2 linked regions of the Methylocaldum szegediense genome follow. The protein of the gene in region 1 interacts with the protein of each later gene in a pairwise test. Links are inferred from orthologs where the notes say so. Each region holds a gene or a part of one and is shown on either strand. Other genes may lie near its edges.

Evidence for each region.
Region 2: the proteins of QEN43_RS01750 (region 1) and ileS interact in binary tests that used the Escherichia coli proteins (3 or more experiments, as listed by UniProt). The link is inferred for Methylocaldum szegediense from one-to-one orthologs.

What each region holds. Positions count from the first base shown.
Region 1 is NZ_OX458333.1:402,151-407,899, forward strand. The notes cover bases 203-3,176. They hold QEN43_RS01750 (HyaD/HybD family hydrogenase maturation endopeptidase), read left to right. Parts: upstream 203-1,375; coding sequence 1,376-1,978; downstream 1,979-3,176. Other genes in these bases: QEN43_RS01740 (HupE/UreJ family protein), read left to right, coding at 203-683; cybH (Ni/Fe-hydrogenase, b-type cytochrome subunit), read left to right, coding at 693-1,379; QEN43_RS01755 (HypC/HybG/HupF family hydrogenase formation chaperone), read left to right, coding at 1,980-2,282; QEN43_RS01760 (thioredoxin domain-containing protein), read left to right, coding at 2,279-2,650; QEN43_RS01765 (hydrogenase expression/formation protein), read left to right, coding at 2,647-3,176. Outside these bases: more of QEN43_RS01740, read left to right, coding at 99-202; more of QEN43_RS01765, read left to right, coding at 3,177-3,498; QEN43_RS01770 (rubredoxin), read left to right, coding at 3,501-3,677; QEN43_RS01775 (IS1595 family transposase), read right to left, coding at 3,702-4,652; QEN43_RS01780 (nickel-dependent hydrogenase large subunit), read left to right, coding at 5,164-5,749.
Region 2 is NZ_OX458333.1:2,839,458-2,845,652, forward strand. What follows is about bases 1,100-4,519. They hold ileS (isoleucine--tRNA ligase), read left to right. Parts: upstream 1,100-1,499; coding sequence 1,500-4,319; downstream 4,320-4,519. Other genes in these bases: ribF (bifunctional riboflavin kinase/FAD synthetase), read left to right, coding at 1,100-1,503; lspA (signal peptidase II), read left to right, coding at 4,325-4,519. Also shown: murein biosynthesis integral membrane protein MurJ, read left to right, coding at 1-536; more of ribF, read left to right, coding at 547-1,099; more of lspA, read left to right, coding at 4,520-4,801; 1,6-anhydro-N-acetylmuramyl-L-alanine amidase AmpD, read right to left, coding at 4,848-5,432; QEN43_RS12135 (hypothetical protein), read right to left, coding at 5,606-5,755. UniProt on the Escherichia coli protein: Catalyzes the attachment of isoleucine to tRNA(Ile). As IleRS can inadvertently accommodate and process structurally similar amino acids such as valine, to avoid such errors it has two additional distinct tRNA(Ile)-dependent editing activities.

The sequences.
Region 1 (5,749 bases):
CCATCCGGTGCATTTTCTAGCTAGTGCAGCTCAAGGCAACGACGTTCGGGTGTTTCATGCGTGACAGGATTCAAAAACCTTATACATCGGGGAATCTTATGCGTCTCAAATACGTACTTCCTTTGCTGATTCAACTCCTCTGGGCCCGCCAGTCCTTCGCCCATACCGGTTTTCACCCGGTGGAAGGGTTCGCGAGTGGTTTCGTTCATCCTCTACTCGGCGCCGATCATCTTGTGGCGATGGTGTGCGTGGGCGTGTGGGCCGCGTTAATGACCGCCGAGCCGGGGCGTTTGTGGCGATTGCCGGCGACGTTCATGGCGGCCATGGTCCTGGGCGGTGCGCTGGGAGCATTCGGCGTGGAAGTTGCCGGGATGGAGTCTGCCATCGCCGCATCGGTTCTGGCCCTGGGGCTGCTGCTCTTGGCTAAGGTTCGGCTTTCGGGCGTGCTCGCGAGCCTGATCGTCGGTCTTTTCGCCGTCGCCCATGGCTATGCCCACGGCCTCGAAATGGCTCAAAACACGGCATTCACCGCTTATGCGGGCGGATTCGTGATCGCGACGGGTGCGCTCCATATCCTCGGTATCGTGCTGGGTCGTTGCCTGCTCCCCGCGCCCGGCATGTACCGTATCGCCGGCGGGGCCGCAAGCGTGTTCGGCATAGCTCTGCTCGCTCAGGTTTGGTGAGGGGGCTCCATGTCCGCGATCGATTCCGTGCAGAACCCGGTTTATGTCTACGAGAGGCCGGTTCGGCTGTGGCATTGGGTGAATGCGCTGGCACTGGTGGTGCTTGCCGTTACCGGCTATTTGATCGCTTCGCCCTTGGTCGTTTCGGACGGTGAAGCCAGCGAGCACTATTTAATGGGCTATGTTCGCTTCACCCATTTCGCCGCCGGCTACCTACTGGCGGTCGGTTTCATCGGCCGCGCCTACTGGGCGTTGGTCGGCAACGAATATGCACGCGAGCTATTCGTTCCGGCGATACACCGCGCTGACTGGTGGGAAGGTCTCTGGCACGAAATCAAATGGTATCTGTTTCTGGTGCCGGAACCACGCAAACATGCCGGCCACAATCCGCTCGCCAACCTGGCCATGTTTCTGTTCTACGTGCTGGGCGCGCTGTTCATGATCGTGACCGGTTTCGCGCTGTACGGCGAAGGCCTAGGGCAGGGGAGCTGGGCCAGCCGCTGGTTTGGTTGGGTGATACCACTGTTCGGTGAGAGTCAGGATGTTCATACTTGGCACCACGTGGGCATGTGGTATCTGGTCGTGTTTACCGTGATCCACGTCTATATCGTCATCCGCGAACATCGGATGTCTCGGCAGACGGTAGCGACGACCATGATCGACGGGTGGCGCCATTTCCGGGATGATAGGCCGTGAACCGAATTTTGATTCTCGGTATCGGCAATGTACTATGGGCTGACGAAGGTTTCGGCGTGCGTGTCGTGCAGGCGCTGCAACGAAACTATGATTTTCCCGAATCGGTGCGGCTGATGGACGGCGGCACCCAGGGGCTGGCCTTGCTACCCTACGTACAGGAAGCCGATACGCTGATCATTGCCGATGCCGTGGATTTCAAGCATGATCCCGGAACGCTGGTGGAATTGCGCGATAGCGAGGTGCCGGCTTATTTGGGAGCGAAGAAGATGAGCCTGCACCAGGTTTCCTTTCAGGAAGTGCTGGCCTTGAGCGAACTGCTCGGCTACTCACCACGGCATTTGTATCTCGTCGGCGTTCAGCCTTGCGTGCTGGAGGATTACGGCGGCAGTCTCAGCGAGCCGGTCAAGGCCATGCTGGAACCAGCAGTCGCCCGCATCCTCCAGTATTTGGCTGAACTCGGGATCGTGGCTGAGAAACGGACTCAGGCGGAGCCGGATTCCGATCCCTTAAGTCTAGCGGCCTACGAGGCTCTGCGTCCGTCGGCAAGGGAGGCCTGTCGAGTCGGAGACGAACGGTTTCTTGCATTGCGGAGCGAGTGAAGTGTGCATAGGCATTCCCATGCAAGTCGTTCGAGCGGAATCGTTTCAGGCCTGGTGCAAGGGTGCCGAGGGCGAGGCGATGGTCGACATGCGTTTGGTGGGATCGCAGCCGGAGGGTACCTGGGTGTTGGTGTTTCTTGGGACGGCTCGTGAGGTTCTCGAACCCGAGCGCGCCGCGCAGATTGAGGCCGCATTGAAGGGGCTGCGGGATGCTATGAGCGGCAGTTACGATCCGGCCGCGGCGTTCGCCGACTTGGTGGACCGCGAGCCTCAGTTACCCGAGTTCCTGCGGGAGCCGACATGACCCTGGCGGAGATGTTCGATCGGCTTTCAGGCAATCCGGGCATTAGCCTGGTGGATAAAGAGGGTCTGGTCGAATTCGCTGCGGCGCATTCGAAATGTCTGGTCGGCTTTTTCAGCGATCCCAAGGCCCATCCGGAGAATGCCGATCTCGCTGTGGTGCTTCCTGAATTGCTGCGGGCGTTTCCGTCGCTACGGGCAGCGGTTTTGAAACCCGAGGCTGTTGTTTCCGCGGCCCGGGACTACGGCGTTGTGGTCTATCCCGCGCTGGTATTTTTGAACGACGGCCAAGCATCCAAGATCATGGCGCGGATACAAGCCTGGGCCGATTATCACAGTCAGATCCAGCAATGGTTGGACGGGGAGGGATGATGACCATGCTTGAACAGCACAGCCCAGTTGCGACCGAGAACGCCAGGCCGGTCAGTCCTTTCGACGATCCTGAATGCGGCTATCTCCAGATGCCTCGGGGCATGCAGACCTTCTCGATGCCAATTACAGGCGGGATTCCCGCCAGTCGTGCCGGTATCGCGGTCTTGCGTCAATTGGCCGAGTGCTTGACGGCCGAGCTGAACGGTATCGATTCGGACCGTATCGATCTCGATTCGTACGACGAAGAAACCGGCCGTTTTCTCGATCAGGTGCTAGGGGACGGCGAGGTCAGCGCCTTGGTCGACATACCGGACGTGCGTTGGGCGATTCGCGAGTCGGTGTTCATCGGCGTGTGGCGGCTGCGCGAATTCCGTCCGGGAGAACCCGCCCGAGACTATCTCGAAGTCGGCTCGGTTCCGGCGGTGTTGCGACAAGCCGGAAGGTATACGTCCGGGGTCGAACGGCCGCAGTCTTTCCCGGAAGGACTCATGAACGCGCCTTCGCTATTAGTGGAAGTGTTCGCGAAATCGGCCGCCTTCGAAGAAGGGCAGAGCGAGGTCATTAATCTCTCGCTGCTGCCGATGACCGAAAACGACCTCGCATATCTAGTCGACGTGCTGGGACTAGCCGGCGTCTCCATATTATCCAAGGGTTACGGCGACTGCCGCATCCGCCTGACCGGCTTGCCCAATGTGTGGTGGGTTCAGTATTTCAACGCCAGCGACCAAATGATCCTGAATACCCTGGAAATCACCCCGATTCCGCAAGCGGCGCAGGCTACCCGGGAGGATCTCGAGGATTCGCTGCAGCGGATCAGGGAACTGCTGGCTCTGCTGAAGGCAAGCTGATCATGACCGAGGCAACGCGCTTCGAATGCCGCGTCTGTTGGCACGTGTACGACCCGGACGAAGGCGATGTTCAGGCACAGATTCCGCCGGGTACTGCTTTTTCGGAACTCCCTGAGAACTGGTGCTGTCCCCGCTGCGACGGCGCGAAATCCGGTTTCCTTCCTTGCCCGGAGGGTTAGTGGATTTTCCAAAAGAATACCTGATTAGCGATGAACTTCAGCCAAGCGAAGTCGCCACTCGGCTCGAGGATGAGTCAACACCGCAGCACGCGCCAGCCGTTGAAGCAGAATTTTGAGATCGAAACGCCGATTGAAGCGGTATTGGAATTCGGCTAGATACCGCCTGGCATATTTCTCAAATTTGATCGCATGATAGGTGCCGGAAAGGGCGGTTTTCAGGTTGCTCAACAGCGTGTTAACCCAACGAAACGCCGGATGTTGGGCCGATGACCGCCCAGAGCCCAGAATCAGGCGTTGATGCCCCGCGATGACCCGGTGCAAGCTCCGAAACCCGCTCAGGCCATCGGTGAGGGCGTAGGTCGACGGGGCTAAGGCGCGTTGGGCCCAGTTCGCGATCGCCTGCTGGGTGAACGGCAGGGGATCAAGGCGCACAAACCACGGGTGCCCGTCGTCCGTGGTTTGTACCGCCATCACAAAGCTGACTTTGTTTTCGGAGCCCCGTCCGCGTTTCCCGGACCGTTCCCCGCCCAGGTAAGCATCGTCAATCTCGACCCGCCCGGTCAGTTGCCGATCCGCTTCCTGCTCCGCCATCACCTGGATCAGCTTATGCTTCACCAGCCAGGCGGTGCGATAACACACCCCGAGATGACGCATCAGTTCCAAGGCCGAGACATTGTTCTTGGCTTGGGTTAAGAGGTACATCGCCAGAAACCAGGAGGTGAGCGGCAGTTTGGTCGATTCGAAGATCGTCCCGGCCGTCAGCGTCGTTTGCTTTCGGCAGTGTCCGCATTGCCAGTATTTTCGCCCGCTCCGTTCGAACACCGTGTGGTGCGCGCCGCCGCAGGCCGGACAGCGGAAACCCTCTGGCCAGCGCAGGGCTTCCAGTGCTGCTTCGCATTGCTCTTCACGGCCGTATTGGCCCAGAAACTCGGCCAACGACAACCCCTTTTGAAATTGCACTCGGTTCATCGGCATGGGACACCTCATATTGTGATCGATGTCCCTAGTCTAAGTCCCATAGTGGCTCACTACGTGAGCCTATACTGAATTTCATCGCTAATCAGGAAAGAATAAAGTAAAGCCGCAAAGACTTTCTCCCCTACGGGGATACATCGGCAGGATTGCCGATTTGCACGCGTGAGCGCAGCTTGCGGCTCCGCATAGGGACCGTGCGGAGTGATTGGGTTTGGGGTGAGGGCGACTCGAATAATTCCAAATCGTATTCAATAAAGGATTAATTTTTGTAGGGTGGGTTAGGCCGCGAGGCCGTAACCCACCGAGCGACCTCGAATCGGTGGGTTACGCTGCGCTAACCCACCCTACGATTAATGTTCACGCGAATGCCGAATGGAATAACACGTACTCTTTTCTCACTGCGCCGTAACAATGTCAAAGCACAGCATACCCGCCGACTAAAAAGCGCTTTCCCGTTTTGGACGCTTGACCGAAGCATCTCAGTGGCCGTCTTAACCGGAATTAACTACCCTTGAGTACGACTGTTGGAACCGCGGAACTGCTGATTCGCTGCGGCATTTCCTCCGACACGATCGTGTCCGTAAACATCACGCCAAGGCCGCTTCTTCCGGTTGAGCGCCTGGCACTGGGCAAACCGCCTGAAGTGGTTCCCACCTTGTTCGGGAGGCTGTTTTCCCTCTGCCCCAAAGCACATGCCAATGCTGCGGCAACGGCACTGGAACGGGCGCTTGGCATTTCCGTATCGCCGAATCTGACCAAGCTGCGGGACTTGCAGGCGAATGTGGAGCGGATCCGCGAATTGAGCCTGAACCTGCTGCTGTCATCCGAAGCGCCGCCATCCCCTTGGCCACCCCGTTTGATCGCCCTGTGTCGACGCTTGATCGCAGCGCTCGGGGGCGATGCTGTGTACTGGCCGACTGCGCCTTTCGAACCGGATGCCGCCACATTACGTGCTGGTGTGACCGAGCTCGAGGCTCTAGTGAGTCATTTGCTGGGCACCCTGTGGCATATACCGCAGCCTGACCTGGACGCGGTCCGGCATTGGCTGGAGGACGATACCTGTGCGGCAGCGGCATGGATGCGACGCGCATTACAGC
Region 2 (6,195 bases), 2.4 Mb from region 1 along the record:
ACGATCGGTTTTCATCCTATGACGCCGAAATGGCCAGTCGGAGCCTGATGACTTATTCCATAGGATTGATCGGTTTCATCGCGATCAAGGTGCTCGTCCCGGGTTTTAGCTCGAGGCAGGATCTCCGTACCCCGGTCCGATACGGCTTTTACGCGGTTCTGGCGAACCTCGCGCTGAATCTCGCTCTGATCTTTCAACTCGCACCCATAGGCTGGGGCCATGCGGGACTCGCCCTAGCGACGGCGCTTGCGGCTATCTTCAACGCCGGGCTGCTCTTGGCAAAGCTTCTCAAGGAACGAATTTACAGACCGGAACCCGGCTGGACGATCTTTCTCCTGCGCGTGGTATTTGCCAGCGCAATGATGGTCCCTATCCTGGTCTACGCGTCCAATGCCTATCCGTGGCAGACCTGGTCGATGATCGAGCGGGTCTCTCATCTCGCGTTATGGATTTTGCTGGGTTTCGCGATCTACGTGTCGTGTCTCACTCTGACCGGCCTCCGTCCCCGGCACATGCTCGTTCCTGAAAGCACCTGAGGACCGTCGCATGCGCCTGAGCCGAGGACTCGCCGAACTCAAGCTTCCCGAAAAGGGATGCGTTGCCACGATTGGTAACTTCGACGGCGTCCATATCGGCCACCGCCAGGTGATCGAGCGGTTAGCAGAAGCGGGTCGCAGGCTGGAATTACCGGTCGTGGTCGTTCTGTTCGAGCCTCAACCGCGCGAATATTTTTTCCCGGACGAAGCACCGGCCCGCCTGACCCGCCTTCGCGAGAAATTGGCCCGCTTGGCCGAATTGCCCGTCGATCATGTTTTGCTGCTGCGATTCAACTGGCATCTGGCCATGTTGCCGGCGCAAGACTTCATCCGAACCATCCTGCTCGAAGGATTGCGCATCAAATATTTGGTAGTGGGAGACGATTTCCGGTTCGGCAGAAACCGAGTCGGCAATTTCGCCATGCTGCGCGAAGCCGGAAGAGCATTCGGTTTCGACGTGGTCGACACCCCGTCGGTCCTGGTGAACGGACGGCGCGTCAGCAGCACCTGGGTCCGCAACGCTCTCGAAGCTGGCGACTTGGCCAGTGCGGCTCAGCTCCTGGGGCGCCCGTACTCCGTTTGCGGACGTGTCGTGCACGGTGCCAAACGCGGCCGAATGCTGGGCTTTCCTACCGCCAACGTCGCAATGAGACGGAAAAACACTCCTGTCCAAGGGGTGTTTGCCGTTACAATGTCCGGAATCGGCGAACGTCCGCTACCGGGAGTTGCGAACGTAGGCATACGCCCTACCATCGGGGGCGGACGCACGGTACTCCTGGAAACCTATTTGCTGGACTTCTCCGGAGATCTCTACGGAAAACAGGTGGAAATCGTTTTTCACCGCAAACTCCGGAACGAAAAGCGCTTCGACAGCTTAGGCGAACTACGGGCCCAGATCGAACGGGACGTCGCAACTGCACGAAGCTATTTCGCCACCTCCAATCCAATACCATCCTCTGCATCATGAGCACGGATTATAAATCGACACTCAATTTACCCAGGACCGACTTTCCGATGAAGGCCAATCTGCCGCAGCGCGAGCCCGAGCAGCTCGAGCGCTGGCGCAGCTTGGATCTTTACCGGAAGATCCGCGAGACGTTCCGTGGACGCCCCAAATTCGTTCTTCACGATGGTCCGCCCTATGCCAACGGCGAAATCCACATCGGCCATGCCGTAAACAAGATCTTGAAAGACATTATCGTCAAGAGCAAGGGACTCAGCGGTTTCGACGCGCCCTATGTGCCAGGTTGGGACTGCCATGGCCTGCCCATCGAACTGATGGTGGAGAAAAAGATTGGCAAAGCCGGCGTTAAGGTCGACGCGTCTGAGTTCCGCAAAGCCTGCCGTTCCTATGCGACCGAGCAAGTGGACGTCCAGCGGCGCGAGTTCATCCGGCTCGGCATTTTAGGTGATTGGGACAATCCGTACCTGACCATGGATTTCCGTTACGAGGCGGATATTTTGCGCGCTTTGGGGCGCATTTCTGCACGCGGCCATCTGGTGAAAGGGGCAAAGCCCGTGCATTGGTGCACCGATTGCGGCTCCGCGCTGGCCGAAGCCGAGGTCGAATACGAAAACAAGCGTTCGATCGCTATCGACGTGCGGTTCAGAGTACTCGACGAAGCTGCGCTGATCCAGCGTTGTCATTCGGTGCCCGGCCACCCTGGCGAAGGCCCGCTCTCGATCGTCATCTGGACGACCACTCCTTGGACCCTGCCTGCCAACCAGGGCGTGGCGCTCAATCCGGATCTCGATTACGCCGTCGTTCAATGCCGGGAGCCGACGGAACGGCTGGTCGTGGCTGAGGCCCTGATGAAGGATGTGATGATACGTTACGGCATCGACGATTACCACGTCGTGGCGTATGGCAAGGGCTCGGATCTCGAAGGCTTGCTGCTTCAACATCCTTTTTACGAGCGGGAAGTACCGATCGTTCTCGGCGAGCATGTGACGCTCGAGGCCGGTACCGGTGCGGTGCATACGGCACCCGGACATGGCCAGGAAGACTACGTCGTCGGTCAGCGCTACGGCTTGCCGGTCGACAATCCGGTGGCTGACGACGGCAAGTTTCTGCCGAGCACGCCGCTGTTTGCAGGCGAGCACGTGATGAACGCCAACGACCATGTGGTCGAGGTGTTGAAGGAACGCGGCGCGCTGCTGCACGAGGAGCGCATCGAACACAGCTACCCGCACTGCTGGCGGCACAAGACGCCGGTCATCTTCCGAGCGACACCGCAATGGTTCATCGCCATGGACAAGAACGATCTTCGCCGCCAGGCCCTGGAAGAAATCAAGAAAGTGCAATGGATACCGGACTGGGGCCAGGCGCGCATCGAAGGCATGGTCGCCAACCGGCCTGACTGGTGCGTCTCCCGCCAGCGCAACTGGGGCGTGCCGATCGCCTTGTTCGTCCATCGCGAGACCGGCGCGCTACACCCGCGTAGCGAAGAGCTGATCGAAGCGGTCGCCCAAAGAGTCGAGGAAAAGGGGATTGACGCCTGGTTCGAACTCGATCCCGTCGAATTGCTCGGCGAAGAGGCGGCTCAGTACCAGAAGATCAACGACACACTGGACGTCTGGTTCGATTCCGGAGTCAGCCACTTCTGCGTGCTGGATCGGCGGGAAGACCTGTATTCTCCAGCCGACCTCTACCTCGAAGGATCAGACCAGCATCGCGGCTGGTTCCAATCATCTTTGCTCGCCTCGATCGCGATCCGGGACACCGCGCCGTATCGGCAGGTCTTGACCCATGGCTTCACCGTGGACGCGGAAGGCAAAAAAATGTCGAAATCCAGGGGCAATGTCGTAGCCCCGCAGAAAGTGATGCAGAACCTCGGAGCCGACATCCTGAGGCTCTGGGTCGCGGCCACCGACTACCGTGCCGAGATGAGTGTCTCCGACGAAATCCTAAAGCGCACGGCGGACGTTTACCGGCGCTTGCGCAATACCGCCCGCTACCTGCTCGCCAACATGAACGGCTTCGATCCGGAGCGCCATTTGGTTGAGCCCGAAAAGATGCTGGCACTCGATCGCTGGGCAGTCGACCGGGCGTTTCGTCTCCAGCAGGAAATCGTCAAAGCTTACGAAACGTATCAGTTCAACCTGATCTACCAAAAAGTCCACAATTTCTGCTCCATCGACCTAGGCAGCTTCTACCTCGACGTGCTCAAGGACCGCCAGTACACCTGCCGTGAGGACAGCCTCCCGCGACGTTCGGCACAAACCGCCATGTACCACATCGCCGAGGCCTTGACCCGCTGGCTGGCCCCGATCTTGAGTTTCACGGCCGATGAAATCTGGCGTTATTTGCCCGGCAAACGGAGCGAATCGGTCTTTCTGGAGACCTGGTACGAGGGGCTGTTCCCATTGGACGAATCCTCGCTGTTCGACCGCGAGTTCTGGGATTTCGTGCTCAAAATCCGCGAGGCGGTGAGCAAAGAACTGGAGGTGCTGCGCGTACGCGGCGAGATCGGGGCGTCGCTGGATGCCGAAGTCGAACTTTACTGCAGCCAGCCGATTCTCGAACGGCTTGCACCTATCGAAGGCGAGCTCCGCTTCGTGTTCATCACGTCGTACGCGAGCCTTCGGCCCGAAGGAACCGGCGACACGCTTCCGACAGGGATCGAGGGACTGGAGCTCAAAGTTCGGGCTTCCGATAAACCCAAATGTGTACGTTGTTGGCATCACCGCGAGGATGTCGGCCAGCATGCCGACCACCCCGAGCTTTGCGGACGTTGCGTCGAAAACGTCGTGGGTCCGGGCGAAACCCGTCTTTACGCCTGACGCTTATGCTGCATTGGCTTTGGCTCTCCGTGCTGGTCGTCGTCTTGGACCAACTCACCAAGCTGATGGTCGACCGATCAATGGAACTCTATGAATCGGTCGGCTTGCTGCCTTTTTTTCAGCTCACTTACCTACGCAACCAAGGCGCAGCGTTTAGCTTTCTGAGCGAGGCCGGGGGCTGGCAGCGCTGGTTCTTCATCGGCCTGGCGGCGATTGCCAGCGTCGCGATCTGTTACTGGCTAAGCCGACTCGGCAAAAATCAACGCTGGGAAGCCGCCGCCTGGGCGCTGGTACTCGGCGGTGCGCTAGGCAACCTCATTGACCGGGTCGCTTACGGATACGTTATCGACTTTATCGACGTATTTTACGGAGAGTGGCACTGGCCTGCTTTCAACGTCGCCGATTCGGCGATCACCATAGGCGTCGTGATGCTGTTGATCGACTCGCTGAGACCGCGGCAATCGACGGCCGATCTGGCGTAAGTTAGAAAGCGATCTGCCGGAAACACTCCGCCACGACAGTTGGGCCTTAGGCGCGAATAGCGTCGCACTCGGTCCGACGAAATCCTCTCGCGGACAGCAACCGGTAAAGCCTTCCCCAATCGAAGCTCGGACCCGGATCGGTCTTGCGTCCCGGAGCGATATCGCTATGACCGACTATCCGGTTCGGGGATAGGCTCGGATAAGCCTCGAACAGCGCGGCGAGCACATCGGCCAGGCCATCGTACTGTGCGTCGGCATAGGGAACGTCGTCGGCTCCTTCCAACTCGATACCGATCGAAAAATCATTGCAGCGCTCCCGCCCCCGATAGCTGGACGGCCCGGCGTGCCAAGCCCGCCGGTGAAACGGAACATATTGAACGAGTTCGCCGTCGCGCCGTACGAGCGCATGGGCCGATACCCGTATGCCGCATATCCGCTGGAAATACGGATGGGCGGTAGGCTCCAAAGTACTCGTGAACAGTCGGTCTATCCAGTCGCCGCCGAACTGGCCCGGAGGCAGACTGATACCGTGAATCACCACCAACGAAATATCCCCTGCATCAGGCCTGTCGTCGCAGTTGCAGCTCTCGACACGCCTCGCATCCGTCAGCCAATGGTCGATGACTTTCATGTATCTAACCGAATTCAAAATTACCGGAGTTCCATGTTATTTGCGCAAGATCTCGACAATCATTATTCCCATATTTTCGGTTTTGTGAATCCGGTCACGATACCGGAAACGCTTACCCTTTAAATTAATGACAACATTCTGATACCGAGTATTACGGTTATCATTGAGTCGAATTAATAGCACTGCTGTGCACAAGTCCTAAAGTCCATATTCGATGTTGAAGGATCGACGCCAAATTCGCCTGAAGAAGGCTCCGAAAAACCGCCTTTCCCCTGGTTTTTCTTTTTACCGAGCTCAACACCGTCTTTTTCTACTTGGCTCACATGTTCAATCATTTCTCCGATTGAACACGAAAGAACATTCCTCTTCCATACGCGTACCTCGATCATTTTCGAGGTTTTCTGAAACGGATTTAAAGAATCGAGAATACCTAAATATGTCCCTTCTCAACACGATTGCGAGCAGGAATCAGAGCCCTTCTCCTTCGAAACCGAGAATAAGAACAATCCAATCGGATAAGAGCTGTTCAACCGAAAACGACTCGATCGAAAAACAAGAATCGTCTCGACCACGAACGAAAAAATACGGTTTCTCACGGCAGCTTCCATGAGGCGAAAACGCGTCCTCATTATTCTGTAATTCTCCAGAGAGCAATCCAGGTGCGCTGTATATTTTACGGTTCCCGAATACCGGTGCACTTAGATAGTTCAAATCTTACGCAATTTTTAGACGCCAATCACAACTGCCTTAGTTATTTGTCACG